DNA from 2 places in the Variovorax sp. P5_A3 genome. Region 2 is predicted to be linked to the other one. Evidence: riboswitches for the same ligand, from Rfam matches in the RefSeq annotation. Region 2 holds a riboswitch; the other holds the start of a gene.

Region 1 (24,295 bases), on a different contig from region 2:
AGACGATCAACAAGATGAACCGCATCAGCCGCCAGCATCTGCAGGAGTTCGGCTTCGAGCCCGACGCCGGCATCCTGGCCGCGAAGATGGAGATCCCGGAAGACAAGATCCGCAAGATCATGAAGATCGCGAAAGAGCCGATCTCGATGGAAACCCCCATCGGCGACGACGACGATTCGCACCTGGGCGACTTCATCGAGGACAGCAGCAACACGGCGCCGATCGAGGCCGCGATGCAGGCTGGCCTGCGCGACGTGGTCAAGGACATCCTCGACAGCCTCACGCCGCGCGAAGCCAAGGTGCTGCGCATGCGCTTCGGCATCGAGATGTCGACCGACCACACGCTGGAAGAAGTCGGCAAGCAGTTCGACGTGACGCGTGAGCGCATCCGCCAGATCGAGGCGAAGGCGCTGCGCAAGCTGAAGCATCCGAGCCGCAGCGACAAGCTTCGCAGCTTCATCGATACCCTGTAAGCTCGCACTCGCTGCAAGCTGGAACGAAGAAGGCGCCCTCGGGCGCCCTTCTTTTTTCAGGACACCAGGAAATCGAACGGAGACACCGCGCATGAACCCCGACGCCCACAAACTCTGGCTGGCCCCGCGCTGGGCGCTGGCCGTGCTGCTGGCGGTGCTGGGCATGCTCGGTCCGTTTTCCATCGACACCTATATCCCCGCGTTCTCGGGCATCGCACGTTCGATCGGCGCCACGCCGGTCGAGATGCAGCAGACGCTCTCGGCCTACCTCTTCGGCTTCGCGTTCATGAACCTGTTCCACGGCGCGCTGTCGGACAGTTTCGGCCGCAGGCCGGTCGTGCTGTGGGGCCTGGCGGTGTTCACGATCGCCTCGCTGGGCTGCGCGCTCTCGCAGACCATCGGGCAGCTTGTCCTGTTCCGGGCGCTGCAAGGGCTTTCGACCGGTGCCGGCATCGTGGTCTCGCGCGCGGTGATCCGTGACATGTTCCCACCGGCGGAGGCTCAGAAGGTGATGAGTCAGGTCACGATCTATTTCGGCATCGCACCGGCCATCGCGCCGATCGTGGGGGGCTTCCTCTTTGTGCACCTCGGATGGCATAGCATCTTCTGGTTCCTCGTGGCGGTCGGCGTGGTGCTGTTCGCCGCCAACTACAAGTTGCTGCCCGAGACCCTGCACCTTGATCAGCGCCAGCCCTTCGAGGTGCGGCACCTCATGCGCGGCTACTGGGACCTGTGCTCGGACCCGCGCTTTCTCCTCCTCGCGCTGGCAAGCGGCGTCCCGTTCAACGGCATGTTCCTCTATGTGCTGGCCGCACCCGCCTTCCTCGGCGAACACCTCGCACTGGAGCCCACGCAGTTCTTCTGGTTCTTCCTGCTGACCATCGGCGGCATCATGGCCGGCGCATGGGCCAGCGGTCGCATGGCGGGCAAGGTCGCGCCGAAGCGGCAGATACGCGACGGCTTCGTGATCATGTTGGCGACCTCGATCGTCAACGTGGTGGCCAACGCCCTGTTCACGCCACACGCGGCTTGGGCGCTCTGGCCGCTGGCCGTGTTCGCCTTCGGCTGGGCGCTGATGGTGCCGGTGGTGACCTTGCTGGTGCTCGACCTTCACCCCGAACGTCGCGGCATGGCCTCGTCGCTGCAGGCGGTGATCGGCTCCACCGCCAACGGCATCGTGGCCGGCGTGATCGCGCCGCTGGTGATGCATTCCACATTCGCGCTGGCGGCGACGTCGATCCTCATGCTCGGCATCGGCCTGGTCGCCTGGGTCTGGCTGCACGGCCGGTGGCCCGAGATCGGACGCCTCGTAGCCGGCGAAGCGGCCTGACGACGATGCGTCTGGAGACTCTCGCAACATTCGCTCGCGCCTGGATTCCGGGTCCGACGGTCGTCGACGGACGGGAACGGCTGAGGGCCGTCGGCGGCGCAGCGCTGGGACTCCTGTTCACGGCTCTGGTCTGCCAGTTCCTGGCCGGGCCGTCGGCCAGCGGCAACTGGCTGATCGCCCCCTTGGGCGCCAGCGCGGTGCTGGTGTTCGCGCTACCGGCGAGCCCGCTCGCGCAGCCCTGGCCGGTGATCGGCGGCAACACCCTTGCGGCCCTGGTCGGCGTGGCCTGCGCCCGATGGCTGCCTGATGCGTGGTGGGTCGGCGCAGTCGCGACCGCCCTCGCCATCGGGCTCATGTTCAGTCTTCGCTGCCTGCATCCGCCGGGCGGCGCGGTCGCGTTGCTGGCCGTGCTGACACACACGCCGGAGTTTCCCTTCGCCATCTCCCCGGTGCTGACCGATTCGCTCCTGCTGGTGCTGGCCGGGGTGCTCTACAACAGCTTGACCGGTCGGCGCTATCCGCACGTGCAGATCACCCAGCGACAGGCTGCGGGCGACACGCGCTTCAGCTCTGCCGACATCGACGCCGTGCTGGCGCGCTACAACCAGGTGCTCGACATCAGCCGCGACGACCTGGAGTCCCTGATCCAGCAGACCGAGATGGAATCCTGGCACCGCCGTCTCGGCACCGTGCACTGCGTCGACATCATGTCGCGCGAACCAGTGACGGTCGAATTCGGTACCCCGCTGCAGGAGGCCTGGTCGCTGATGCACGAGCGGCGCATCAAGGCGCTTCCGGTGACCGACCGCACCCGGCGAGTGATCGGCATCGTCACCCAGGCCGACTTCTTCCGGCACATCGACCTGCAGCACCACGAGGGCCTGGGCGGCCGGTTGCGCGACTTCATCCGGGCGACGCGAACGGTGATGTCGAACAAGCCCGAGGTCGTCGGTCAGATCATGACGCGGCAGGTGCGCGTCTCGAGCGAGGACCGCCCTTTGGCCGACCTGGTACCGCTGTTCTCCGAAGGCGGCCACCACCACATCCCCATCATCGATGGCGAGCGACGGCTCGCCGGCATGATCACCCAATCCGATTTCGTGCGGGCGCTGTATCGCGCCGTTGGCCCGCAGGCCTAGATCGCTTGCCTTCGGCGGCTCCCTGGGGCCAGTACCGGCCATCGGCAAGTCGATCCACGAGGAAGTCGAGCAGCGCGCGCAACGAGGCCGGCATCTGGCGCCGTGAGCCATAGAGCCCGTAGACGCCCAGTCCCTGCGGCACGACGCCTGGAAGCAACGCAACGAGCTTTCCCTGCGCGATCGGCCCGCTCGCCGAATACACCGGCTGCATCGCAATGCCCGCGCCTTCGATGGCCGCAGCGAGCAGCACCTGCGATTCGTTCGCGCAGAGATTGCCGCTGACAGGCACGGCGACGCCTTCCCCTTCGTACTCGAAATGCCACAGGCTCTTGCCGAAGTACGAATAGGTCAGGCAGTTGTGCGTTGCCAGATCGTGGACGCTGCGCGGCGTGCCACGGGCGGCCAGGTAGGCAGGCGATGCGCAGATAACCGAAGCGCAATGGCCCAGCGGGCGCGCAATGAGGTTTGGGTCGAGGTCGTTGGTGATGCGGATCGCCAGATCGATGCGCTGTTCGACGAGATTCACCGGCCGCGCGTCGATGTGCAAGTCGATTGCGGCCAGCGGATAGCGGCGCAGGTATTCCGCCAGTGCCGAAGCCAGCACGTCCTGCGCAAGCGACTGCGCACAAGCCACTCGCAGCAGGCCTCTCGGCACGTCGGCTTCGGCGGCCGGCGCGATGGCCATGTCGGCAGCCACTTCGAGCATGCGTCGGCAGCGCGCGAGCGTTTCCTCGCCCGCCTCCGTCAGGCTCAGGCGCCGGGTCGTTCGATGAAGCAGGCGCGCACCCGCCCACTGCTCCATCTGCGCCAGATAGCGCGTGACCATGGCGCGCGACATGTCGAGCGCATCTGCCGCGCTTGTCATGCTCGCGCGCTCGGCGATGCAGACGAACACTTCGGCGGCGGCAATGCGGTCCATATTCGATCGATCTGGGCAACAAATATGTGCATGCTAAGTCCTTTTTCGATCGAATAAAGCAACATACGATCGTGCCCTCACAGCAACCGAATCCAAGGACCACCACCCCATGAGCAAGATCGTCATCCTCGGCATCACGGGCCGCGCAGGCTCGCGCATCGCGAACGAGCTGCTGCAACGCGGCCACACCGTCACAGGCATCGCCCGCAAGGTCGAAGGCGCCGAAGCGCGACCCGGCCTGTCGTTGAAAAAGGCGGATGCGACCTCCGTCGATGCGCTGGTCCCCCTGCTACGCGGCCACGATGCGGTGATCAGCGCTACCCATTTCGCGGGCGGTCCGGACGCCGCGACCCTCGTTGCAGCGGTCACGCAGGCCGGCGTGCCGCGCCTGCTGGTCGTCGGCGGCGCAGGAAGCCTCGAAGTCGCGCCCGGCAAGGCGTTGCTCGACACGCCCGAGTTCCCCGACGCCTACAAGGCCGAAGCGCAGGCCGGCGGCGTCATGCTCAAGGCGCTTCGCGCCGAGAAGGAACTTGACTGGACTTTTCTCTCGCCCTCCGCGCTATTCGCACCCGGCGAGCGCACCGGCAAGTTCCGCCTCGGCGGCGACAGCCTCCTGAGCGATGCGAACGGCAAGAGCTGGATCTCGATGGAGGACTACGCGATTGCCCTGGCAGACGAGGTCGAGGCGCCAAAGCATTCGCGCCAGCGCTTCACCGTGGGGTACTAGGGACTCCCTCAGGCTTGCCCACTTCGTGTGGCCGCCCACCCCCTCGAGGGGGCAATGCCGGCGGACCGGCGGAGCCGGATCCGCGGCATTGCCGGGATCTGGGGGCGGGCGCTATTGCTCCAGTTGTTTTTTCATTGCCTGCATGCCTGCCTGGATCATGGCGCTGATGGGCTGCTCCATCTTGTTGGGCAACAGATCGGCGATCCAGACGAGTCGGCTGTGCGACGCGTCTTCGGCGAACACCTGCAATGACGCGTTGTGATGCGTCAAGCGCTCGCCGGTTGCGGACCAGACCACACGCCGCGCGGCATCGTCGAGGTCCACGATGACTTCGCGCGCTACGACGCCATTGGCGAAGGTGACGATTCGCGCGTCGCCTTCGAGTCTGCAGTCGGTCACGAAGCCCGGCACCAACCGGTGGTGGATCTCGCCGACATCGCGAACGGCGTCCCATATCTTCTCGGCGCTCGCCGCAACCTGAATTTCCTGTCGAATGGATGCCATGACGTCACTCCAGCGAGGAAAGAGACCCGGCGAGTTTAAGGCTCGACACGCCTGCCGGACAGTCCTGCAGACCTACCTCTTGACCCCCAGCAGCCGCTCGAGCACCTCGGGCTGCGCGGCCAGCGTGGCCGCATGGTCGGCATGCACCACGGTGCCGTGATCCAGCACCACCGCTTCGTCAGAGATCGCGAGGATCGCCTGCGGATGCTGCTCGACGACGATGGCGGCCAGGCCCTCGTCCCGCGTGATGCGCCGGATGGCTCGCAGGAGTTCCTCCACGATGATCGGCGCCAGGCCTTCCAGCGGCTCATCGAGCAGCAGCAAGGTCGGATTGACCACCAGCGCGCGTCCGACGGCCAGCATCTGCTGCTCCCCGCCCGACAGCTGCGTGCCCAGGTTGCCCTTGCGTTCCGCGAGCCGCGGGAACATCTCGTAGACGCGCTGCGGATTCCACTTGCCGGGACGCTCGACCGCCGTCAGGTTCTCGTGCACCGTGAGCGACTTGAAGATGTTTCGCTCCTGCGGCACCCAGCCGATGCCGGCTGCCGCGCGCTGGTGCGGCGACAACTTGTGCAGGGCCACACCGCCAAGCGCGATGGTGCCGCCATGCTGGCGCGTCGCGCCGGCCAGCGTGTTGATCAGCGTGGTCTTGCCGGTGCCGTTGCGGCCCAGCAGCGCCAGGGTCTGGCCCTGGCCCAGCGAGAGGGCGATGTCGTGCAACACGACCGCTTCGCCGTAGCCCGCGCTCAGGTTCTCGATGCGCAACAGTTCAGACATGCGCGGCTCCATGGCCCAGGTAGACCTCTTTCACTTTCGGGTCGTTGGCGATCGTGTCGGGGTCGCCTTCGGTCAGGAGGGTGCCGTTGACCAGTACCGTCATGCGATCGGCAAAGCTGAACACCAGGTCCATGTCGTGCTCGATCAGGAGCACCGACACGTCCGCCGGTAGTGCGGCGACGGTTTCCAGCAGTTCCTCGCGCTCGCCCGCAGGCACACCGGCCACAGGCTCGTCGAGCAACAGAACGCGCGGCTCGCAGGCCAGCGCGATGGCGATTTCCAGCAGGCGGCGCTTGCCATAGGCGAGATGCTTCGTCTGCTGTTGCGCGACGTCGGCGAGCCGGAACTGCTCCAGCAGCGTCCCCGCCCGCTCGGCCACACGCTTCGACGCGCCGAGCGGCTTCCACCACTGGCCGCCGAGGCCCGTGTGCTGCGAGACCACGAGCGCCAGCGTTTCCAGCGGCGTCATCGAGTCGAAGAGCTGGTTGATCTGGAAGGTACGGACCATGCCGCGCGAGACCCGGCGGTGTGGCGCGAGGCGGGTGATGTCCTCGCCTTCGAGCACGATGCGGCCTTCGGTCGGCGTGAGAACGCCGGTCAGGAGGTTGATGAGTGTCGTCTTGCCGGCGCCGTTGGGGCCGATCAGCGCATGGCGCGCGCCACGCCGCAGGTTGAGCGAAACGTTGTTGGTGGCCGTGATCCCGCCGAAGCGCATCACCAGTCCCGTCGCCGACAGGACGATGTCGTTCACGTTGTCTTTCACACTGCTCATGGCTTGGCGCTCCCGCGCGCGCCGAACCATGTCCACGGCCTGAGCAGCCGATCGCGACCGACCAGCACCAGCAGCACCAGGATCAGGCCGATCCAGAACATCCAGTACTGCGGCGTGACCGTGGAGAGCGCGTCCTGCAGGAGCTTGAAGACGATCGCGCCCGCGATGCCGCCATAGAGCCAGCCCACGCCGCCGATGACCAGCATCAGCAGCACATCCGCCGAGCGATCGAACGCCAGCACGTCCAGCGAAGCAAAGCCCGTGGTTTGCGCGAGCAATGCACCCGCCGCACCCGCGATCGCGGCAGCGACGGTGTAGATCACGGCCAGGCGCGATACGACCGGGATGCCGATCGCCATCGCCCGCAGGCGGTTGTCGCGGATCGCCTTGAGCGTGGCGCCGAAAGGCGAATGCACCAGCCGCCGCATCAGCAGGAACAGCACAAGCATCACCGAGAGCGAATACCACGCAGCGGTGCGGCCATACAGATCGAAGTCGAAGAGACCGAGCACCGGCCCCATCACGACGCCTTGCAGCCCGTCCGCGCCCCCGGTGAGCCAGTCGAGCTTGTTGGCGAGTTCGAGCAGCAGCAGCGCCGTGCCGAGCGTGACCATGAGGCGCGTCAGGTCAGTGCCTCGCAGGATGGTGACGCTCGCAATGGCGCCCAGCGCGGCGCTCAGCATGATGGCGACCAGCAGTCCCACCGTCGGGTCCGGCATCACCAGCTTCGCGAACAACGCCGCGGTGTAGGCGCCGAAGCCGAAGAACGCCGCGTGCCCGAGCGACACGATGCCCGTGTAGCCCAGGATGAGGTCCAGCGACATCGCGAAGAGCGCGACGATCGCGATCTCGTTGATCATCAGCGCATGCGACGGGACGAGCAGCGGCAGCACGAACGCGACCGCCCATATCCCGAATTCCCACGGCCGCCAGCGCGCCTTGCGCAGCAATCCAGCTTGGAAGTCCATCAGCGGCCTCCCTTGCGCGTGAACAGGCCCTGCGGCCGCCACATCAGGATCATGATCATCAGCAGGTAGACCGTGAAGGCGCCCATCTTCGGAATGAAGTACTTGCCCGCCACGTCCGCGATGCCGAGCAACAGCGCGGCCAGCAGCGGCCCCGTGATCGACGAGGTGCCGCCGACGGACACGACGATGAGGAAATAGATCATGTACTTGAGCGGAAAGGTCGGGTCGAGCCCCAGGATCTCGGCGCCCAATGCACCCCCGAGCCCGGCGAGCCCCGAGCCCACGGCAAAGGTCAGCAGGAACACCACGTTCACGTTGATGCCCAGTCCCGCCGCCACGCGCGGATCGTCGACCGCCGCACGCAGACGGCTGCCGAAGCGCGTCTTCGAGAGAATCAGTTGCAGCACCACCGTGAGCAGAGCGCACAACACGATGATGAAGATGCGGTAGTGCCCCATGCCCAGCATGAATGCGCCGTCGCCGATTTCGGTGCGGCCGCGCAGCCAGTCGGGCAGATGGATGTTCTGCTGCGACGACCCGACGAAGTAGTCGATCCCCGCCACTGCCATGAACGCCAGCCCGATCGAGAACAGCACCTGGTCGAGATGCGGCTTGCCGTACATCGGCCGGTACAGTGTGCGCTCCATCAGTGCGCCCACCAGCGCCACCACGATGAACGCGAGCGGCAGGCAGGCGAGAAAGGGCACCCCCAGCTTCTGCATCGCGAACACCGTGAGGTACCCGCCCGCCATCGCAAAGGCGCCGTGCGCGAGGTTGATGAAGTTCATCAGCCCCAGCGTCACGGCCAGCCCGACCGCCAGCACAAAAAGCAGCATGCCGTACGCAATGCCATCAAACAGAATCGTCAACATAAATAGTAGGGCTCGCCCCCAGGTTGCCCGCACTTCGTGTCGGGCGCCCACCCCCTACCGGGGGCAACACCTGCGGCCCGGCGCAGCCGGTTCCGCGGTGTTCCCCGACTGGCGTGGGGCAGGTTCATGTGTGCAGAGGTTCGTTTGCTATGGGGTCAGGGTTTCGCCTTGCCCGGGTCCTTCACGGCCTTGATCACGTCGAACTCGACGTTGTAGAGCTGACCGTCCTTCTTCTCGACCTTGCGCAGGTACACGTCCTGCGTGATGTCGCGCGTCTGCGCATCGATCAGCACCTCGCCGCGCGGGCTTTCGAAGACCTGCCCCTTCATCGCCGCGAGCAGTGCATCGCCGCCGCCCTGGCCCTTGGTGGTCTTCAGCGCCTCGTAGATCACGCGCATGCCGTCATAGCCGCCGACAGCCATGAAGTTCGGGCGCATGCCCTTGTTGGCCTTCTGGAAGGCGTCGACGAACTTCTTGTTCATCGCGGACGGGTGCGCAGCCGAGTAGTGGTGCGTGGTCACCACGCCGAGGGCGCCGTCGCCCATGTCGTTGAGTTGGTCGTCATCGGTCACGTCGCCGGTGGCGATCATCTTGATGCCGGCCTTGTCCATGCCGCGCTCGAGGAACTGCTTCATCACAGCCGCGCCCGCGCCGGACGGCACGAAGACGAACAGCGCATCGGGCTTGGCGTCACGCACCTTCTGCAGGAAGGGCGCGAAGTCGGGGTTGCGCAGCGGCACGCGCAGAGACTCGATCACCTTGCCGCCGTTGAGCTCGAAGCGCTCCTTGAAGTACTTCTCGGCGTCGTTGCCGGGGCCGTAGTCGCTGACCAGCGTCACTACCGACTTGATGCCGTTCTTCGGCGCCCAGTCGCCCATGGCGACGGAGACCTGCGGCAGTGTGAAGCTGGAGCGCACGATGTACGGCGAGGCTTGCGTGATGCTCGACGTTGCAGCGGCCATCACGACCAGCGGCGTCTTCGACTGCGTGGCGATCGGCGCGGCGGCCAGCGCGGCCGGCGTGACGCCGAAGCCGGCGAGCACATTGACCTTGTCGTTGACCACCAGTTCCTGCGCCAGGCGCTTCGTGACGTCCGGCAGCGCGGTGTCGTCCTTGACGATCAGCTCGATCTTCCTGCCCGCCACGGTGTCGCCGTTCTGTGCCATGTAGAGGCGCGCCGCAGCTTCGATCTGGCGGCCGGTGGACGCCTGCTGTCCGGTCATGGGCAGGATCAGGCCGATCTTGAACGTTTCGGCGGCATGGGCCAGGGGGATGGCCAGCGCGATGGCGGTCAAGCTGGCGGCCTGGACGAGGTGGCGACGTAGCATAAAGCTCTCCTTCATGGATGGATGCTGGAACGGGGGATATTGTGACCAGATGCAAATGCACCGGGACGTCGGCAAACACCTAGCTTGTCGAAGGCAATGAGCGTTTCTGCGCGATCAGCAAATGGGCCGCGCGATCATCGCGCAAAGCGTGTGCTCTCTCATGGACTTTCGGGTCTCCATGCCGAATCGAGCGTGATCGTGCCGACCGCGCGCGACACGCAGGCGCAGATGCGGCGGCCCGCCTGCTTCTCGTGCTCGCTCAGGAAAACATCCCGGTGATCGATTTCGCCATCGACCGCCAGGACATCCATGGCGCACAGGCCGCACTCGCCGCGGCGGCAGTCCCACAGGGTCTGGACGCCGGCACCTTCGAGCGCTTCGAGCAGCGTGCTGCCGGCTGGGACCGTGATCGCCATGTCGTGGCGCGGGATGCGCACCTCGAAGGCTTGTGCCGCGAGCCGACCGCTGCTGCCGAAGGTCTCGAAGCGAAGATCGGCCGTCGGCCGGCCGGCGGCGGACCACGCGCGCTTGACGGCTTCGAGCATCGGCACCGGCCCGCAGGTGTAGAGCTGGCCGCCAGCGGGCAGGGCCGCGATTTCCGAAGCGAAGTCGATCGGCGCGCTGCCGACGTGGGCCTGCACGCTGGTCGTCGTGCACTGGCCGAATGCCTCCTGCAGCGCCGGGAGATAGGCGAGTTCCTGCTCGCTGCGCGCGCCGTACAGCATGCGCACCTTCACGCCGCTGCGTTGCGCCAGCGTCGCGAGGCGCTGGGCCATGAAGACCAGCGGCGTGATGCCGATACCGCCCGCCACCAGCAGGTAACCGGGCGCGCTGACGTCGAGTCCGAAGTGGCTCTGCGGCTCGCTCACCAGCAGCCGGTCGCCAGTCGCGAGCCGCCACATCGCGAGCGAACCGCCGCGGCCGTCGTCCAGCCGCTTGACGGCGATGCGCCACGCGCGGTCGTCGGGCGCGCCCACCACCGAATAGGAACGGGTCTGCACGCGCCCCGAGCCCGGCTCGCCGACCAGCACCTGCACCTGCAAATGCGCTCCGGGCTCATGCCCGGCGACGATGCCTGACTCGGGTGTGATCTCGAACTCGCGCACCGTCGGCGTGAGGTCGCGGCAGGCCGTGATGCGCGCCGGCATCCAGTGGATATCGCTTTTCATCTTGAAACTGCTTCAGGCCCGGCGGCGGATGAGTTGCACGCCCGGCAAGGGATGGTTCTGCGCGCCATGCAGCGCTTCACGGAGATTGCGCTGCGCAATGCGGCTGTGCTCGCGCATCAGCGCCTCGGCGCGCGAGCCTTCGCGGTTCTCGATGGCGTCGAGTACCTGTCCGTGTTGATCCTGCGCGATCAGCAACATGTCGCGCGCGGCGGGCGAGTTCGCCTGCACGACCACGAAGCCGGAGGGCGATGCGAACGGCAGGTTGATCACCCGCTCCAGCTGTTGCGCGATCAGCGTGCTGCCCGACATCTCGGTCAGCAGGCGGTGGAATTCTTCATTGAACGCGACGTAGCGCGAGAACGCCGCGTCGTCGAGCGCGGGGTCGCGCAGCAGTTCGTCGATGCGCTTCAGGCAGGCGCGAGCCTCACGCATCACGACGGGTGGCGCGCCCCGCTCGGCAGCGAGCCGGGCCGACAGCCCTTCGAGCGTGCCGCGCAGCTCGATCGCGTCGGCCACGTCGCGCTCGGAAAAGGTGCGCACGGCATAGCCACCGTTCGGCAAGGCCTCCAGCAGACCTTCCTGTTCCAGACGCATGAGCGCGCTGCGCACCGGCGTGCGTGAGACACCAAGCAACTCGGAGATCGCGACCTCGGCAATGCGCGCGCCGCCCGGCAACTCGCCCGCCAGCACCATTTCGCGCAACCGCAACTGGGCCTTGACCGCCTGGGACCCCCCGGCTTCGGCCGCTTCGCCCGTGGCGGGCGCCACCGTCGTGTTCACGCGCGCTCCGTCACGGCCGGCTGGATCGGAATGGTCTCCGCGCGCGGCTTCTCGCGCGCGATCATCTGGTCGATGAGCCGCCGCGCCCACATGGCGCCGGCGTCGATGTTGAGGTTGTAGAAGCTGTAGTCGGGCCGCTCGTCGATGGCCCGCTGCTGCGCTTCGAGCACCACTTCGTCTTCGCGGAAGATGCCGGCCACGCCTTCGCGCAGTTCATGAGTCAGACGCTGCTCCCCGATGCAGTAGTTGCGCGCGAAGGCCCAGAAATAGAGGCAAGTCTTGTCGGTCTCGGGCGTGACGGTGTTGAGCACGAAGCCGTTGACGCCCTTGCTCCGGTCGCCCGGCGAACCGTCACGCGGCACCGCCCCGCTGCCCGCCTCGGCCACGCCGACGTCGATGTTGACGGTGCATGGCCCTTCGAAGCGAATGATCTGCCAGCGATCGACCTTGCCCCGATAGCCGTGCGCGTGTTGGATCTGCCCGGCCCAGAATGGCGGCGCGTCGATGTCTTCCATCCAGCGCGTCACAGTGGCCGAACGGTCGCCGTGGGTCGCCACAAAGGGCGCCTCGGCCACGGCGCGGTTGCCGATCGACGAGCCGTGCACGAAGGTCTCGTGCGTGAGGTCCATGAGGTTGTCGACGACCAGGCGGTAGTCGCACGCCACGCGGATCATCTTGCCGTCGCCGGCCCATTCGGGGTCGTCGTTCCAGTGCATGTCGGGCACCAGCGCGGGATCGGCCTTGGCCGGATCGCCCGGCCAGACCCAGACGAAGCGATGCTTCTCGACGACGGGATACGAACGCACGCAGGCCGAGGGATTCAGCGTCTCCTGGCTCGGCATGAAGGTGCAGCGACCCTGGCTGTTGTAGACGAGGCCGTGATAGCCGCAGACGAGTTCATCGCCTTCGAGCCGACCGAGCGACAAGGGCATCAACCTGTGCCAGCAGGCATCCTCCAGTGCCGCGACCTGGCCGTCGGTGCGCCGATACAGCACCAGTTTCTGGTTGCAGATCGTGCGTGCCAAAAGTGCGTGCTTGACTTCGACGTCGTACGCCGCGGCGTACCAGGCGTTCAGCGGAAACGGGCTCGTGGAGGCTTTCATGGATACTGACTGTATACATCGAACGCCTAAAATCCAGTCTTTTCGCCATTTTTCAGGGTAAACACCAGTCTCAATGTATCCACAACGGGCATGCCCTGAACGGATACGATCGACCGTTCTTTTCCAGATTCGACGGAGCACCCCATGTCCCAGCACGCCGCCCTGCCTGCCCGCTACGACCACGTCGGCAGCTTCCTGCGCCCCAAATACCTGCTCGAAGCGCGCGAGCAGAAAGCCAAGGGCGAGATCACGCCCGAACAACTTCGCAAGGTCGAAGACAAGGCCATCACCGAGATCGTCAAGTTCCAGGAAGACGTCGGCCTGAAGAGCATCACCGACGGCGAATTCCGCCGCACCTACTTCCACATCGACTTCCTCGAGCAGCTCGGCGGCGTCAAGACCGACATCCCGGTCACCATCCGCAAGCCCGATGGCACGGAGGAGCTCGCACCGCCCGTCATGCGCGTCATCGACAAGGTGCGCCACGCCAAGAACATCCAGCTGGCGGACTTCCAGTACCTCAAGAGCCAGGTGTCGGCCGGCAACACGCCCAAGGTCACCATCCCCTCGCCCACGATGCTGCACTTCCGCGGCGGCCGCGCCGGCATCAGCAAGGAGGCCTACCCCGAGCTCGACCCCACCTTCTACGACGACGTCGCCAAGGCCTACGGCGACGAACTTCGCTCGCTGGCCGAAGCCGGTTGCACCTACGTGCAGATGGACGACACCAACCTCGCCTACCTCTGCGATGAGCGGATGCGCGAAGCCGCCCGCCAGCGCGGCGACGACCCGAACGAACTGCCGCACCGCTACGCCGCCTTCATCAACAAGGTGGTCGCGCAGAAGCCGGCCGGCATGACGCTCGCGATGCACCTGTGCCGCGGCAATTTCAAGAGCACCCACGCGGCAGCCGGCAACTACGAGCCCGTGGCCGAAGCGCTGCTCAAGGAGATGGACCTCGACGCCTACTTCCTCGAATACGACGATGCCCGCTCCGGCGATTTCCGCCCGCTGCGCTTCCTGCCCAAGGGCAAGACCGTGGTGCTGGGCCTGGTGACCACCAAGTTCGGCGAGATGGAAGACAAGGACGAGCTCAAGAGCCGCATCGAGGCCGCCGCCAAGTACGTGTCGCTCGACCAGCTCGCGCTGTCGCCGCAGTGCGGCTTCTCGAGCACGGTGCATGGCAACAACATCGCCGTGGAGGCGCAACGCGCCAAGCTGCGCCTGGTCGTGGAAACCGCGCAGGAAGTCTGGGGTAGCTGAGCTGCCGGGGGCAACACCTGCGGCCCGGCGAAGCCGGTTCCGCGGTGTTTCACAAAGGACTGGCCTTTTGAGGCCGTTTGTTTTGGGGCTCCGGTGAAGTAGGCTTCGCCACATGAAGCTTTTCACTGGTCCCCTCAGCATGTTCGGCGCCAAGGCGCAGATCGCGTTGCTCGAAAAAGAGCTCGCGTTCGAATGCGTCATGGTGCCCTTCGACCGCGACGACAACTACGAGCCCAGGCAACCCGAGGTTCTGCGCGTCAATCCGAAGCGGCAGGTGCCGGTGCTGATCGACGGCGAGGTCGAGCTGTTCGATTCGACGCAGATCTTCGAATACCTCGAAGACCGCGCCCCCCTTCCCCCGCTCTGGCCCGCCGATGTCGCCGCGAGGGCGCGGGCCCGGCAGTTGGAACTCAAGTCGGACGAGGTGTATTTCCCCCACGTGGTGAAGCTCTTCGGCCTTCAGCACGACATGCAAAGCCCTGCGGCGGTGGCGGCCTGCGGTGCCTGCGCCCGATTTCACGGGGAACTGGATCAGCTGCTGGCCGACCGCGACTATCTCGCGGGCACCTATTCCTACGCCGACATCGCCTTCTACATGGCGCATGTGTTCGCCGACCGCAAGGGCGCGGGCATGACCGAGGCCACCCCACGGCTGGTGAAATGGCGCGATCGCGTCGGTGCACGGCCTGCCGTGCGCGAAGTGGTCGGCGCAATGATGGGCTTCCTTGCCTCGGAGGGCCGCCCGGTGCCTGCCTTCCTGCAGCACCTCCGCACGTGAACCGGCTCGACGACCTGCTCGACGAGCTGCTGGACTGGCTGCCTTCGCCGTCGCAGCATTTGCTGGTCGTCACCTTCGCGCTGCTGGTCTACGTACTGACGACGCGCGCACGGCGCGAACAGCGCGCGCCCAGCACGGCGATCGCATGGGTCATGGGCCTCGTGCTGGTGCCCTACATCATCCTCCCGATGTACCTGCTGTTCGGGCAGCGCAAATTGCGGCCGTCGGGCTCGCCCCGCCCGCCGCGGTCCGCACCGGCCGGCCACTGGGCTGCCGATCTGATCGAGAGCTTCGGCCTCGCCTCGCCGGGTCGCTGTGCCCCGCGCTTTCATTCCGATGGCGGTGCCGCGCGCGATGCCTTGTTCGAGGTGATCGAGGGCGCGCGTGAGCGCCTCGACGTGTGCACGTTCATCATCGGCGACGACGCGCTCGGCCACGACGTGATCAACCGGCTGTCGCGCCGAGCTCGCGAAGGCATCATGGTGCGCGTGCTGCTAGATGGCTTCGGCGCGCTGTCGCTGCCGCGCTCGCACTTCGACGCGCTGCGCGAAGCAGGGGCCGAGGTCGCCGTGTTCCGCCCCATCTTCAGCCTGCGCCGAACCGGCCCGCGCAACCTGCGCAACCACCGCAAGCTCACCATCGCGGACGACAGCCGGCTCTGGTCGGGCGGCCGCAATCTCGCGGGCGAATACTTCACGGGCAACGACAATCATCCGACGCCATGGCGCGACCTGTCCTTCGACCTCCAGGGCAGCGTGGCCGCCGCGGCGGCGCGGCAGTTCGACCACGACTGGACATCGGTGCGCAAACGCAAACCGCGCGCGATCTCGGCGGAAGACGACCCGTCCGCCGACGGCCAGGCGCAGTTCCTGCCCAGCGGTCCCGACCAGACGGAAGACACGGCGCACGCGCTGCTGATCGACGCCTGCTTTCGCGCCGAGCATCGCGTACTGGCGATCACCCCCTACTTCGTACCCGGCGACGGCTTGCGCGACGCCCTGCGCCTTGCCGCGCGGCGCGGCGTGCAGGTCACCATCGCGATGCCCGCGCAGTCGAACCACCGGCTGGCCGACTTCGTGCGCGCCCGCGCCATGCGCGACCTCGCGCGAGCCGGCGTCATCTTCCGGATGCTGCCCTTCATGGCGCATGCGAAGGCGGTCGTCGTCGACGACAACCTGGCGCTCTGCGGCTCCATCAATCTCGACATGCGCAGCCTGCTGCTGAATCACGAGGCGGCGGTGGTGTTCTACGGCCACGACGAGGTCGAATGGCTGGCCCAGTGGATCGAGACCACGTCCTCCGCCGGCGAGTCCTATCGTGCGCGCCGGCCGGGGCTGATGCGTGATGTGGCCGAAGGGCTGCTGCTCACGATCGCTTTCCAGCTCTAGCCTTGTTGGTGTAGCTCGCGTTGCCCAGGCCGGTGCCGATGGTCAGCACGGCCCAGCGCTTCACGTCCTGCATGAACGGCAGCTCGCTCAGGCCCTGGACGACTGCGTCGTTGTGCATCAGAGCCTCGGTGGTCTCGCCGTCGATGACAGGGATCCTCTTGCAGAGCTCGCTGGGCAGATGGAAGTTGTCGCTCTCCCAGTCGCCAGGGAGGTTCTGTGCGCCGCGCGAGATCGAGCCGTCCTTGCGGATCAGCCCCGGGCAGCCGATGCCGATGAAGGGCGCGAGCCTGATGCCCTTCTTCCTGCAATAGCGGATCTGCGATTCGAGCATTTCCGCCAGACGGTCGATCAGCACCTTGCGATTGGGTCCGTCATCCGCGTGGCGCCACTTTTCGCGCCGGAGCACCTTGGCCCGCGACAGATCCCTGGCGCGGTTCCTCCGCGTCTTGACTATGCCGCAGCGCACATTGGTGCCGCCGATGTCCAGCGCGAGGATCGCGTCGTACTTCTTGAGCATGGCCCGCGGCGTGAGGTGCACCCAGCCCAGCAGGCCGCCGTCGTCCGTCTCGTGGCCGATGCGCCCGAGTTGCACCGACACCTTCATTTCCTGAAGGATCGCCGCCGCCTGCAGGATCGCGCGCTCGCCGACGTCGCTCTCCGGAAAGCCGCCGCCGATCACGATCCGCTCGACGCCTTGCCACGAAGGCTGGCGCATGAAGCGCTCGATCACCCAGGCCAGTTCCCTGGCGAACTCCTCGATCACGCCGTGGAGCACATCGGCCGCCTCCGAAGCCTTCGCCTGGCCGAGCGCCTCGTCGAGCGTGCGCTTGCTCAGGTCCTTGGAATGGCGTCCGCCAAGCGGGTCCTTGCCCTTGCGACGGCGCCGTTGGCGCCATCGTTCCAGCAATTCGCGGAACGCGGTCTGGCTGGCCTGGTCCCCGATGAAGCCATCCTTGTCCCGCAACTGAAGGCTGTAGCCCTCGACGATGACGGAGGCCAGTTCGCGAGCGCCGTGGACGTCGGGAAGCGGAAGCAAGTCTCGTTCGGAAGGCATCAGATCTTTCATGAAGCCGTCAATCGGCGGTGGTCTCCAGGATCAGGCGAGCCGTTTCCTCCGGCGCGTCCCAATGGGGAAAATGGCCGCACCGCTCGAACCAGTGCAGGCGGGCATCCGGAAACAGCTTCTGCGCGCGCGCCGCCTGCCGGGGAAAGCACACCCGGTCGAGCCGGCCCCAGCCGATCACCATCGGCTTGGACAGGCTCCCGATCGCCAGTCCTTCCTGTGGCAAGCCGCTCACCATATCGCGCAGCATCACGCTGAAGGACGCCGACGAAGCGTAGCTCCGCATCTCTTCCAGCACCAGTGCCGGTGACAACCTGGCGGCTTGTGCCGACAGCTGCGTCAGGAGCAGCGCACGCGACCAGTCATGGCATGCGATCGCCGGCATCGCAAACTGCAGAGCGCGAACCACCCGCATCGAGAAGCAGATCGAACTCTGGTACGCATAGCGCTCCCATCCAGCCCAGAAGCCACCCGGCCCCAGTGAGATGACCGAGCCCAGCACCCCGCCCCGTCGCGCCAGTTCGAGCACCAGGCGAGCGCCCAATGAACTGCCGACCGCATCGGTTCCCACCAGATCGTGCTCCCACAGGAACTGGGCGACCGCGCTGGCGAGCGTGCGCACCGACACCTCCCCTGCGAGCGGGGGACTCTTGCCGAAACCCGGCAGGTCGATCGCGACCACGGCACGCTCGGCGGCAAGCGGATTCAGCACGGTCTGCCATGAGCGCCAACTGCTGCCGAGGCCGTGAATGAGCAACAGAGGCTTCCCTTCACCGCGTCGGACATAGTTGATCTGCACGTGTTCAGTTTGCATTCACACAGTGCGCCGACACATCAGCCTGCCGCACGAGCCGCTGTAGGAGAACGAGCCCCTCGCCACCACCACCACCACCGATACACTGGACCGATGCTTTCACTGCGCCACCCCTGGCTCGTCACCTGCCGGGGCCTGCTCTGCCTGGGGCTGCTCTGCGCCGTCGCGTTCGCCCACGCGCAGGAACAGGGATTGCGCATCGGTTCCAAGCGCTTCACCGAGTCGTACATCCTGGCGGAGGTCCTGGCCCAGACCGCCGCGCCCGAAATGCCGACACCGCCCGTGGTCCGGCAAGGGCTCGGCAACACCGCGATCGTCTACGAGGCCCTGCGCTCCGGGAGCATCGATCTCTATGCCGAGTACACCGGCACGATCGCGCTGGAGATCCTGAAGGGCTCCCAGTCGATGTCGCGCGAAGCGATGAACGCGGCCCTCGCGCCGCTGGGGCTGGGTGTCGCGATTCCGCTGGGCTTCAACGACGGCTATGCGCTCGCCATGCGAGCGGCCGATGCGGACCGGCTCGGCATTCGCACGCTGAGCGACCTGGCAAGCCATCCTGACCTCAAGCTCGGCCTGTCGAATGAGTTCATCGGCCGCGCGGACGGGTGGCAGGGTCTCGCTGCGCGCTACGGATTCAAGCAGACGCCCACCGGCCTCGACCACGGACTCGCGTACGAAGCGATCGGCGCCAGGCAGATCGACGTGATCGACATCTACACCACCGACGCCAAGATCGATCACCTGGGCCTGCGCGTCCTGCAGGACGACCGCGGCTACTTCCCGCGCTATGACGCCGTGGTGCTGTATCGGCTCGACGTGCCCACGCGCTGGCCGACAGCATGGGCGGCGCTGCAGAAGCTCGAAGGCCGCATCGACGAACGCGCCATGATCGCGATGAATGCGCGTGCGGAACTGCAAGGCGTCGCCTTCGACGTGGTCGCCCGCGACTTCCTCGCACAAGGCCACGCCGCCCCTGCGGATGCGGCTTCGCGCGGCTTCGTCGCCAAGCTGTTCGGCCCCGACCTGGGCCGGCTCACGCGGCAGCACCTGATGCTCGTCCTGGTCTCGGTCGGGGTGGCGATCCTCATCGCGGTGCCAGTCGGGATCCTCGTGTTTCCGCACTTGCGGGCGCGCGCGCTGGTCCTGGGTCTCACGGGGCTCTTGCAGACCATCCCCTCGCTGGCGCTGCTCGCGGTGCTGATCTCGCTGATCGGGGCGATCGGCACGCTGCCTGCGCTGGTCGCGCTCACGCTCTATGCATTGCTGCCCATCATGCGCAACACGGTCACCGGCTTGACCGAGGTTCCCGCAGGACTGCGACAGGCAGCCACCGCGCTCGGCATGACGGGCGGGCAGAGCCTGCGCGCGGTGCTATTGCCGCTGGCGCTGCCCACCTTGCTGGCCGGCGTGCGAACGGCGACCACCATCGCCATCGGCACCGCAACCATCGCGGCCTTCGTCGGAGCGGGCGGCTTCGGCGAACGCATCGTGACCGGGCTCGCACTCAACGACCGCGAACTGCTGATGGCCGGCGCGGTCCCCGCCGCCGTGCTGGCGCTGCTGAGCGAGGCCCTGTTCGAGACCATCGAATACCTGATGCGCCGGCGCACGCAAACCTGAATCCGTCCAACCGGAGGATCTCTCGCCCAATCCCTTACACTCGGCCGGTCAGGAGAGAGCCCCGCGACAGCGGTGCCGCCGAAGGCGCAGGTCCCCTCATCACAAGGGCCCGAACGCTCAGGCAAAAGGACTGACGAGGCGCTCTTTCACACGGGGCGTTTCCTTGCTGGAGAGAGGCGGCCCGTCACTACGTCGGAGGGCCGTCCACCGAAGGAGCAAACCCCGATCGTGGGGCGAATCTCTCAGGTAAAGCGGACAGCAGGGGTGGCCCATGGCTCCGGTCATGGATCTGGACTGCCCCTTTGGAGAGTGCCTTGGCCTCCGCATCGACCAACGATCTTCTGAAGACACCGCTTCACACCCTGCACGTGGAGCTTGGCGCCCGCATGGTTCCCTTCGCGGGCTACTCGATGCCGGTGCAATACCCCGCCGGCCTGATGGCCGAGCACAAGCACACGCGCGAGGCCGCCGGCCTGTTCGACATATCCCACATGGGCCAGCTGCGCCTGGTCGGTCCCGACGCCGCGGCGGCCTTCGAGACCCTCATGCCGGTCGACGTGATCGGACTGGCGCCGGGCAAGCAGCGCTACGGCCTGCTGCTCAATGACGAGGGCGGCATCCTCGACGACCTGATGTTCTTCAACGAAGGCCACGACTCGCTGTTCGTGATCGTGAACGGCGCGTGCAAGGCGGCTGACATTGCGCACATCACGGCGAAGATCGGCCAGCGTTGCCAGGTCCTGCCGATGCCCGACCATGCCCTGCTGGCGCTGCAGGGGCCGCAGGCTGCGGCGACGCTGGCGCGTCTGTCGCCCGGCGTCGAGCGTTTCGTCTTCATGACCGGCGGCGCGGTCCAGATCGGCGGCCTGCCGGCCTTCGTCACACGCAGCGGCTACACGGGCGAAGACGGCTTCGAGATCTCGGTCGCGGCCAAGGATGCCGAAGCCCTGGCCCGCCTGCTGCTCGCACAACCTGAGGTCAAGCCCATCGGCTTGGGCGCGCGCAATTCGCTGCGGCTCGAAGCTGGACTCTGTCTCTACGGCAACGACATCGACGAGACCACGACGCCGGTCGAGGCTTCGCTCGGCTGGGCGATGCAGAAAGTGCGGCGCACCGGAGGCGCGCGCGAAGGCGGTTTTCCGGGTGCGGACAAGATCCTCGCCCAACTCACGGCCGCCAGCGGCACGGCAGGCCATCTCGACCACGAGACGCTGAAACGCAAGCGCGTCGGCCTGGTGGCGCTGGAGCGCGTTCCGGTGCGCGATGGCACGCTCCTTGAATCATTCGAAGGCCTTGCCATCGGCCAAGTGACCAGCGGCTTGCTCGGTCCGACGGTCGATCGGCCGGTGGCGATGGGGTACGTCGCGCTGGCCTATGCGGAGCCCGGCACGCGCATCCAGGGGATCGTTCGTGGCAAGCCTGTGCTCATGGAAGTGAGCACCATGCCTTTCGTCCCCGCCCGGTACTTCCGCGGCTGATTCCCCACTGACATTCTTTTTCCCCAAGGAGCTTCTTTCATGACGATCAAGTACACCAAGGACCACGAGTGGGTCAAAGAGGACGACGCAACCCTCGTGACCGTGGGCATCACGGTACATGCGCAGGACGCGCTGGGCGACGTGGTGTTCGTCGACCTGCCGGAAGTCGGCAAGACCTTCAACCAGGGCGAAGTCGCGGGCGTGGTCGAGTCGGTCAAGGCCGCAGCCGACGTGTACATGCCCGTCTCGGGCGAGATCACCGAAGTCAACGAGGCGCTACGCGCCGATCCGTCGCTCGCCAACAGCGCGCCGATGGACGCCGGCTGGTTCTTCAAGGTCCGGATCAGCGATGCGACCCAACTCGAAGCATTGCTGGACGAAACGGCCTACACGAAGTTCTCGGAAGAGAACTGATCCCTCACCGCCCCTCCTGCCTGACCCACCCATCACCTCCATGTCGACGCCCGTCCTGCCAACCCTCCCCTCGCTCGGCGAACTCGAGAACGCCGAGGAATTCATCGCTCGCCACATCGGCATCGAAGCCGGAGACGAGACGCGCATGCTGGCCGCCATCGGCTCGACGACGCGCGCCGAGCTGATCGACGGCATCGTGCCGCCGGCCATCCGCCGCAGCCGTCCGATGCGCCTGCCGGCGCCGGTGACGGAAGCCGACGCGCTGGCCGAACTCAAGGCCATCGCGGCGAAGAACAAGGTGGCGCGCAGCTTCATCGGCCAGGGCTACCACGGGACGCACACGCCCGGCGTGATCCTGCGCAACGTGCTGGAGAACCCCGCCTGGTACACGGCCTACACGCCCTACCAGGCCGAGATCTCGCAGGGCCGCATGGAGGCGCTGGTCAATTTCCAGACGATGGTCTGCGACCTGACCGGCATGGCCATCGCCAATGCGTCGATGCTCGACGAAGCCACGGCCGCCGCCGAGGCGATGACGCTGGCCAAGCGCAGCGTCAAGAGCAAGAGCAACGTCTTCCTGGTGTCGGGCGACTGCCATCCGCAGACCATCGAGGTCATCAAGACACGTGCCGCGCCGCTGGGCATCGAGGTCAAGGTCAGCACCGTGTCCGAGACCCTGCCGCACCTCATGGCGAGCAGCGAATTCTTCGGCGTGCTGGCGCAATACCCCGCCACCACCGGGCATGTGCACGACCTGCGTCCGCTCGCGGGCCACGCGCACCAGTTCGGCGCCGCCTTCTGCGTGGCGGCCGACCTGCTCGCGCTGACGCTCCTGGCGCCTCCCGGCGAATGGGACGCGGACATCGTCTGCGGCACCACCCAGCGCTTCGGCATGCCCATGTGCAACGGCGGCCCGCACGCGGCCTACCTGGCCTGCCGCGACGAGTACAAGCGCTCGCTGCCCGGCCGGATCGTCGGGGTGAGCGTCGACACGCACGGCGCGCCCGCCTACCGCCTCGCGCTACAGACGCGCGAGCAGCACATCCGCCGCGAGAAGGCCACCTCCAATATCTGCACCGCGCAGGTGCTTCCGGCCGTCGTCGCCAGCATGTACGCGGTCTATCACGGCCCGGAAGGGCTGCGGCGCATCGCGCAGCGCGTCGCGGCGCTCACCGCGGTGCTTGCGCAGGGGCTGGAGCAGATGGGCCGCGAGCTGGTCAATGCGACCGCCTTCGACACCGTCACCGTGAAAACCGGCGAGGACACCGCCAGGATCATCGAACGCGCCGAGGCGGCCAGCTTCAACCTGCGCCACCGCGTACAGAACCACCTGGGCATCTCGCTCGACGAGACCACGACGCGCGCCGACATCGAGACGCTGTGGGCCCTGTTCGTGCCCACGGGCAGGCCGATGCCGCGCTTCGATGACCTCGCGGGTCGCATCACGCCGCGCATTCCCGAGGACCTGCGCCGCACCAGCGACTTCCTCACGCACCCGGTGTTCAACACCCACAAGAGCGAGACCGCGATGCTGCGCTACATCCGCAGCCTCAGCGACAAGGACCTCGCGCTCGACCGCAGCATGATTCCGCTCGGCAGCTGCACGATGAAGCTCAACGCGACGAGCGAGATGATCCCGATCACCTGGCCCGAGTTCGCGAACATCCACCCTTTCGCGCCGGCCGAGCAATTGCAAGGCTACGCCCAGCTCGACAAGCAACTGCGCGCCTGGCTCTGCGAGGCGACCGGCTATGCCGGCATCAGCCTGCAGCCCAACGCTGGCTCGCAGGGCGAATATGCGGGCCTGCTGGCGATCAAGGCCTTCCACGAAGCGAAGGGCGAAGGCCACCGCAACGTGTGCCTGATTCCCTCGTCGGCGCACGGCACCAACCCGGCGAGTGCACAGATGGTCGGCATGCAGGTGGTGGTGACCGCCTGCGACGCCGATGGCAATGTCGACATCGACGACCTCAAGCGCGCCTGCGGCACCCACGGCGACAGGCTCGCGGCGGTGATGATCACCTACCCCAGCACCCACGGCGTGTTCGAGACCCGTGTCAAGGAACTCTGCGAGATCGTGCACGCACACGGCGGCCGCGTCTACGTGGACGGCGCCAACATGAACGCCCTGGTCGGCGTGGCCGCGCCCGGCGAATTCGGCGGCGACGTGAGCCACCTGAATCTGCACAAGACCTTCTGCATCCCGCACGGAGGCGGCGGGCCCGGTGTGGGGCCGGTCTGCGTGGTCGAGGATCTCGTGCCGTATCTTCCCGGCCATGCGACCGGTGGTATCGCCTCGCACGGCGTGGGCGCCGTGTCGGCGGCACCGCTGGGCAATGCCGCTGTGCTGCCGATCAGCTGGATGTATTGTCGGATGATGGGCGCGGTGGGCCTCAAGGCCGCGACCGAGATCGCCATCCTCAGCGCCAACTACATCAGTTCTCGCCTGAAGGACCACTACCCGACGCTGTACGCCAGCCCGAACGGCCACGTCGCGCACGAGTGCATCCTCGACCTGCGACCGCTCAAGGATGCCAGCGGCGTGACCGCGGAGGACGTCGCCAAGCGGCTGATCGACTACGGCTTCCATGCACCGACGCTGAGCTTTCCGGTGCC
Region 2 (6,523 bases):
CCACCGACTCGTCAGCTTCGTGCTGATGTGGTTCGTGCTGTCGCTCGGCGTGGCGGTGGCTTCGCCGGTGGTGCATCCGCGGGCCGTGGAACTGGTCTGTTCCGCCGCCGGGGCCATCAAGGTCATCGTCCAGACGGACGACGGTGTGCAGGAAATGGGTGCGTCCCACCTGGATTGCCCGTTGTGCGTGCTGACCGGGGCGCCGCCGCCGATGCCCGTCCTGGCCTTGCCAGCGGTCCAGCCGCTGGCGTTCTCCGTCAGATCCGTTCCCGCCGCGCGCCTCGCCGCGGCCCCCGCCGCGCCGTTCCCGGCGCGCGGGCCTCCGCGCCAACTCTGACCCGCATCCGCTGATCTCGCTGGGCGCCCGTCGGGTGCGCCGGCGTCGATTCCTCCGGCAATGCGTCGGCGCCTCCAGGGCCCGAGGCGCGCAATCCGCAGCGCACCCACATCGCCGAAGTCCGCTTCGACCCCAGACTCCACTTTCGACAAAGGACCCTCATGAACGCCACCTTCACTCTCAAGCACCTGGCCGCCTGCGCGCTGCTGTCGGGCACCGGCGCCGCACTGGCCCATGTGACCCTGCCGCCTGGCGGGGGCACCGCGGGCAGCGACTACGACGCCGCATTCCGCGTGGGCCATGCCTGCAAGGATGCCAAGAGCACCACCGGCCTCACCGTGCGCCTCCCCAAGGGCTTCGCCTTCACCGATGCGCAGGCGCGCAAGGGCTGGAAGCTCGACGTCCAGAAGGCGGCGGGCGACAGCGCCGGCGAAGTGCGCTGGTCGGCCGAATCCGCGCAGACGGCTCTGCCCGGCAGCGAGCGCGCGGAGTTCGTCGTGCGCGGAAAGCTGCCGGCAACGCCCGGTACGCTGTGGTTCAAGGTGCTCCAGACCTGCGACACCGGGAGCGCCGACTGGGCGCAGATCCCGGCCAGCGGCGTCTCGACCGAGGGGCTCGAAAGCCCGGCGGCCCGCCTCGACGTCCTGGCCCCCGGCGTGGCGGCGGTCGACGTGCGCGACGCCTGGATCCGCGCGTCTGTGCCCGGCCAGAGCGGCACGGGCGCCTTCATGAAGCTCACCGCGCCGTCGGGCTCGCGGCTGGTCGGCGCGTCGACACCGGCGGCCGGCGTGGCCGAAGTGCACGAGATGAAGATGGAGGGCGACACCATGCGCATGCGCGCGGCGGGTGCGCTCGACCTGCCGGCACGGCAGACCGTCGAACTCAAGCCGGGCGGCTACCACCTGATGCTGATGGACCTGAAGAAGGCGCTGGCCAAGGACAGCACCGTGCCGCTCACCTTGCTTTTCGAGGATGCCAAGGGCCAGAAGAGCTCGAAGGAACTGGACGTTCCTGTGCTTGCGGGTGCTGCCGCGCCCGCCGGCGGCGAACACAAGCATTGACGTGCCCAAAAGCCCAGCTGCTTGGAGTAAGCTGCCCGGACAAGAAACACACCTCCGGAGACCACCCATGAGCGACACGAGCAAGCCCTTCGCCTTCAGCCAGTTCGTTCCGGGCTTCGACTTTCTCCGGAACCTGGCGGCCGGCAGTGCTTCGGCCGGTGCGAGCGCGGTGCCCGGCATGCCGAGCCTGTCGAGCTGGGTGGCGCCGACGCTGAGCGTCGAGGAAGTCGACAAGCGCATCCAGGAACTCAAGACCGTGCAGTACTGGCTCGAGCAGAACGGCCACGCGCTCAAGGCGACCATCCAGGCGCTGGAAGTCCAGAAGATGACGCTTTCGACGCTTCGCGGCATGAACGTCCGCATGGAAGACCTCGCCAGCGTCTTCACGCGGCAGGCCTCTGCCCCGACGCCCGCTCCGGTATCTGCGCCCGCGCCTTCATTCCGCGCCGCGCCGCCGGAACCCGAGCCGGAGGTCGAGGAAGAAGAGGAAGAAGAGGACGAAGAAGTCGAGGTCGAGACCGATGAACAACCCGCTGCAACGTCGAAGCGGGCGAAGGCGCCCGGTGGTGCGGCGGTAGATGGCGCTGGCGTCGTCGACCCGCTTCAATGGTGGGGCGCGCTCACGCAGCAGTTCCAGCAGATCGCCGCTTCCGCCATGCAGGACGCCTCGCAGTTGAAGGTGCCGGCCATGGCGGACGCAATGGGCAAGGCCATGGGCTCGACACCGGCCAAGTCGACCCGCAAGCCGGCCGCCGCTGCCGCCAGGAAGAAGCCTGCCGCCGGCCGCAGCGGCACCGCGGCCGGCAAGTCGTCGGCTCCGGCGCGCAAGCGCGCGCGCGGGCGCTGATTTCCTCACGGGTCGAACCCAGACAGAAAGCCGCGCGCATGAAGCTCTTTCCCTCCGGTCACGCCACCCATCCGCAGTGGCGCATGGCGGCCGGGCTCGTGCTCGCCCAACTGCGGGCGCAGATGGCGCTGTCCGACTATGCCCACGCGCCCACGTTGGGCCTGCTCTACATCACCGACCACTACGCGGCCGACGCGCAGGAAATCCTCGACCACCTTGGTGCTGAACTGCCGGAGATCACGGACTGGTCCGGCACCGTGGGCGTTGGCGTGGCCGCCAACAACGCCGAGTATTTCGACGAGCCGGCCCTGACCGTCATGCTGTGCGAACTGCCGAGCGACCAGTACCGCGTGTTCTCCGGCGTGGCGCCGCTCGCCAGTTCGGAAATGAGCGGCTTCGCGGCGCACACCGCGCTCGTGCACGCCGATCCGCGGACGCCTGAACTCGGCGAACTGATCGCCGAAATGGCCGATCGCACCGACACCGGCTACCTGTTTGGCGGCCTGTCGTCAGGGCGCGCCGGTTCGCTGCAGTTCGCGATCGGCGGCAACGGCAACATCCGGGGTCATGGGGCCGTGGGTGGCGTGTTTTCCGGGGGCTTGTCGGGCGTGGTTTTCGGCGAAGGCGTGCGCCTGGTGTCGCGTGTCACGCAAGGCTGCCAGCCGGTGTCCCGGGAGCGCGAGATCACGAAGGCCGACGGCAACCTGCTGCTCGAACTCGATGGCGAGCCCGCACTCGATGTGCTGCTGGACGACTTGCAGGTATCGCTCGACGCGCCGGAGCAGGCGGTCGACGCGGTCCGGGCCACGCTCGTGGGCCTGGCCACAGCCGGCAGCGACGGCGTGCGGCGTACGCGCGACCTCGGCGCCGACGTTCGCGTGCGTCACATCATCGGTCTCGACCCGACGCGTCGCGGCGTGGCGATCGCCGACGTCGCCGAAGCCGGCATGCGCATGAGTTTCTGCCGGCGCAACGCGCAGGCCGCGCGTTCCGACCTCATGCGCGTGTGTGCCGAGATCCGCGAGGAACTGGAGCCGGAGGAGCAGACGCTTGCCACCGCCCGCGCAGTGGCCGCCGGCGAAGCCGAAGCGGCGCCGCATCCGGCCCGACGCATCGCGGGGGCCGTGTACGTGAGCTGCTCCGGCCGCGGCGGCCCGCACTTCGGTGCGCCGGGGGCGGAATTGCAGATCGTGCGTCACGCGCTGGGCGACGTCCCGCTGGTCGGCTTCTTCGCGGCCGGCGAGATCGCGCGGAGCCACCTCTACGGTTACACCGGCGTCTTGACGGTGTTCACCAGCAACGACTGAGCGCCTGCCGTTCAGGCGGGCTGCAACGCGGGTGAGGTGTTCGCGCGCAGGCCGGTGAACGCGAAGTCGACTTCCGGCGCCAGACCGCTCACGATGCGGGCGATCGACTTGCCTGAGCCGCAGGCATGCGTCCATCCGAGCGTGCCGTGGCCGGTGTTCAGGAACAGGTTCGGCAGTTTCGTCCCGCCGATGAGTGGAACGTTGCTCGGCGTCGCGGGGCGAAGGCCGGTCCAGAACTGGGCGTTTTCGGCATCGCCCGCGCCCGGGAACAGTTCTTCGACGCGCCTCACGATCGCCTCGCAGCGCACGCGGTTCAGGTCGCGGTCATAGCCGTTGAATTCGGCCGTCCCGGCAATCCGCAACCGGTCGCCCGACTCGGAGGTGTAGCGCGAGAACACCAGCTTGTACTCATCGTCGGTCAACGAGACCTGGTGCGCCTTCGACGCGTCCTTTACAGGCAACGTGACCGAGTAGCCCTTGGCCGGATAGATGGGCAGTCGGATGCCGAGCGGCGCCGCATAGAGCGGGCTGAGTGAGCCCATCGCGAGCACGAAAGCATCGCCGCGGATGCGCTGGAAGCGGCCTTCGCTGTCGGTGGCTTCGACGTGGTCGATGCTGCCGCCAGCCTCGCGCAGCGCCGTCACGGTGTGGCTCATGAGGAACTTGACGCCGGCCGCCGTTGCCAGCTTCACGAGTTCGCGTGCGAAGCGATTGGCGTCGCCCGATTCGTCCTCGGCTGTGTAGGTAGCCCCTGCGAGCTGCGGGCGGATGTGGGCCAGCGCAGGCTCGATCTTCACGGCCTCGTCGGCCGAAATCACCTGGCGATCGCAGCCCAGGGCGCGCATCTGTTCGGCGGGCTCGAGGGCAGCGTCGAACTCTTTTTGTGTGGTGTAGAAGTGCAGGATGCCCTGCGTGCGCTGCTCGTAGCCGATGCCGGTGTCGCGGCGCAGTTGCTGCAACGTGTCGCGGCTGTAGGTGCCGAGCCGAACGATCTGCTCGATGTTGTGGCGGGTGCGGGCCGGCGTGCATTCGCACAGGAACTGCAGGCCCCACAGCCATTGCCGCATGTCGGCGCGAATGCGGAAGAGCAGGGGGGCATCTTCCTTGCCGAGCCATTGCAGCACCTTGAGGGGTGCCCCCGGATTGGCCCAGGGTTCGGCGTGGCTCACCGAAATCTGCCCGCCGTTGGCGAAGCTGGTTTCGGCGGCCGGCGTGGCCTGCCGGTCGATGACGGTCACTTCGTGGCCGAGTTGCTGGAGGTAGTAGGCCGAGGTCACGCCGAGCAGGCCGGCGCCAAGAACGATCACGCGCATTTCAAGCACCTTCGAAGGTTGCAGCGCTTGGACGGATCGGTATCGGAAGCTGAAAAGATATAGCAACCGGACCGACGTCCAAGTTGCCGCTCCCCCTGTCCTCGGTACCTGAGAGATTCACCCGTTGCGCCCGCAACGGGTTTGCTCCTTCGGTGCATCACGCTCACATGGGGTGATGGCTCTCCAGACGGCTATGACAGTTGGTGCAGTACAGGCCCGTCTTGCGAGCCGACCTGAGCGTTTATGGGAGTTTGCGCCTTCGGTGGGGCCGCTTGCGCGACCCGCTCTCCTGCAGTGCGGCGATTGTAGGCGCCGACGGCCTTGAAAGCTACAAGCCCCTGAAGGCGAACTGGAGTTCGGGGCGCAGGCCGCTGACGATGCGGGCGATGGACTTGCCCGCTCCGAGGGCATTGATCCAGCTCGGCGTACCGGGTGCCGTGTTCAGGAAGAGGTTGGGGAGGCGCGTCTTGCCGATCATCGGCAGGCGCGTCTTGCTCACGGCGTGCATCTCCGTGGCGAGGGATGCGTGCGCCAGGTCGCCCGCTCCGGGGAGCAGTATCTCGACGCGCTTCAGGATTGCATTGAAGCGGTCCGAATCGGGTTCGCTTTCTTCGTCGAGGCCGGCACGAACCGTGGCGGTGACGCGCAGATGGTCGCCTTGCGGCGTCTCGACACGGTCGATGCGCAGCTTGCCCTGGCGATCACGCAGCGCAACGCGCGGCGCGCGGGCGGGATCCTTGACCGGTATCGTGACGATGTACTCGCGCACGAAGCGCAGCGGCATGTCGACGCCCAGGTACTCCGCATGCTGGACGCTCGACGAGCCCAGCGCCAGCACATAGGCCTGGGCGCGCAGCGTGGTGGAGCGGCCGTGGGGATCGAGCAATTCGACGCGGTCGATGCGGCCGTCACGCTCCTTGAGCGACACCACCGTGTGCTTGGTCAGGAAACGCACCCCCGCGGCGCGGCACAGGAAGACCAGGCTTGCCGCGAACTGCGCAGGATCGCGGGCCGGGTCCTCGACCGAGTAGGTGGCGCCTGCGAGCTTTTCGCGGATGGCCTGGAGCGCGGGCTCCATGCGGATCGCGTCGTCGGCCGAGAAGAGTTGTTCCTCGCAACCGAGTTCGGACCAGTGCGGGGCGCGAGCCAGGCGATTGTTGAAGGCCGCGCCGTCGGTGAACAGGTTCAACAGGCCTCCGATGCGCCCGCCCTGGGGCAGGCCGGCCTCTTCGCGCAGGATGCGCGCACTCTTGCGACTGTAGGCGGCGAGGCGAACAAGGTGCTCGACGGGGTCGCGCTGGGGCGGTGCACCGATGGCGCGATCGACCAGCCTGGCGATGCGGCGGCGCAACCCCACACGCAGGCGGGTCCACCGGCCTTGTCCTTGTGTGCGTCCGGCGTGGACAGGCGTGGATCCGGGCTGCTTCAGCCCGGACGCGTCGGCGGTCGGCGCGGCACGCCCCCGCGCCTTGGCCGCCGGCGTCGCATGCCGGTCGACCACGATCACTTCATGGCCCAGTTGCTGAAGGTAATAGGCCGAGGTGACACCGAGCAAGCCGGCGCCGAGTACAACCACGCGCATGTCCGAATCCTTTTGGGATGGCATGAACGGCGGGCGTTGGTGCTCACTGTGCGAAGCGGCCGTCACCCGGGGTTCA

What was found. Region 2 has a riboswitch for glycine ahead of AC1D3B_RS16090 (D-amino acid dehydrogenase). Riboswitches for the same ligand answer to the same signal wherever they lie in the genome.
Region 1: it holds a riboswitch for glycine, as region 2 does, so the genes downstream of both, gcvT (glycine cleavage system aminomethyltransferase GcvT) here and AC1D3B_RS16090 (D-amino acid dehydrogenase) in region 2, are expected to answer to the same signal.

Annotation. Positions count from the first base shown of each region.
Region 1 covers NZ_JBFUKW010000019.1:76,862-101,156, reverse strand. Annotated here, with positions in the region: gene rpoD (RNA polymerase sigma factor RpoD) at 1-473, shown strand, start outside; gene AC1D3B_RS25085 (multidrug effflux MFS transporter) at 565-1,803, shown strand; gene AC1D3B_RS25080 (HPP family protein) at 1,809-2,942, shown strand; gene AC1D3B_RS25075 (LysR family transcriptional regulator) at 2,887-3,861, opposite strand; gene AC1D3B_RS25070 (NAD(P)-dependent oxidoreductase) at 3,971-4,588, shown strand; gene AC1D3B_RS25065 (SRPBCC family protein) at 4,700-5,092, opposite strand; gene AC1D3B_RS25060 (ABC transporter ATP-binding protein) at 5,165-5,869, opposite strand; gene AC1D3B_RS25055 (ABC transporter ATP-binding protein) at 5,862-6,641, opposite strand; gene AC1D3B_RS25050 (branched-chain amino acid ABC transporter permease) at 6,638-7,609, opposite strand; gene AC1D3B_RS25045 (branched-chain amino acid ABC transporter permease) at 7,609-8,481, opposite strand; gene AC1D3B_RS25040 (ABC transporter substrate-binding protein) at 8,637-9,809, opposite strand; gene AC1D3B_RS25035 (PDR/VanB family oxidoreductase) at 9,968-10,978, opposite strand; gene AC1D3B_RS25030 (GntR family transcriptional regulator) at 10,991-11,758, opposite strand; gene AC1D3B_RS25025 (aromatic ring-hydroxylating dioxygenase subunit alpha) at 11,755-12,861, opposite strand; gene AC1D3B_RS25020 (5-methyltetrahydropteroyltriglutamate--homocysteine S-methyltransferase) at 13,006-14,124, shown strand; gene AC1D3B_RS25015 (glutathione S-transferase family protein) at 14,237-14,902, shown strand; gene AC1D3B_RS25010 (phospholipase D-like domain-containing protein) at 14,899-16,290, shown strand; gene AC1D3B_RS25005 (ROK family protein) at 16,268-17,344, opposite strand; gene AC1D3B_RS25000 (alpha/beta fold hydrolase) at 17,364-18,167, opposite strand; gene AC1D3B_RS24995 (ABC transporter permease/substrate-binding protein) at 18,261-19,787, shown strand; glycine riboswitch at 19,827-19,930, shown strand; glycine riboswitch at 19,944-20,056, shown strand; gene gcvT (glycine cleavage system aminomethyltransferase GcvT) at 20,102-21,265, shown strand; gene gcvH (glycine cleavage system protein GcvH) at 21,305-21,679, shown strand; gene gcvP (aminomethyl-transferring glycine dehydrogenase) at 21,720-24,295, shown strand, end outside.
Region 2 covers NZ_JBFUKW010000009.1:64,365-70,887, reverse strand. Annotated here, with positions in the region: gene AC1D3B_RS16110 (DUF2946 family protein) at 1-337, shown strand, start outside; gene AC1D3B_RS16105 (copper chaperone PCu(A)C domain-containing protein) at 499-1,398, shown strand; gene AC1D3B_RS16100 (PhaM family polyhydroxyalkanoate granule multifunctional regulatory protein) at 1,466-2,245, shown strand; gene AC1D3B_RS16095 (FIST signal transduction protein) at 2,284-3,552, shown strand; gene AC1D3B_RS16090 (D-amino acid dehydrogenase) at 3,564-4,865, opposite strand; glycine riboswitch at 4,951-5,062, opposite strand; glycine riboswitch at 5,072-5,167, opposite strand; gene AC1D3B_RS16085 (FAD-dependent oxidoreductase) at 5,194-6,447, opposite strand.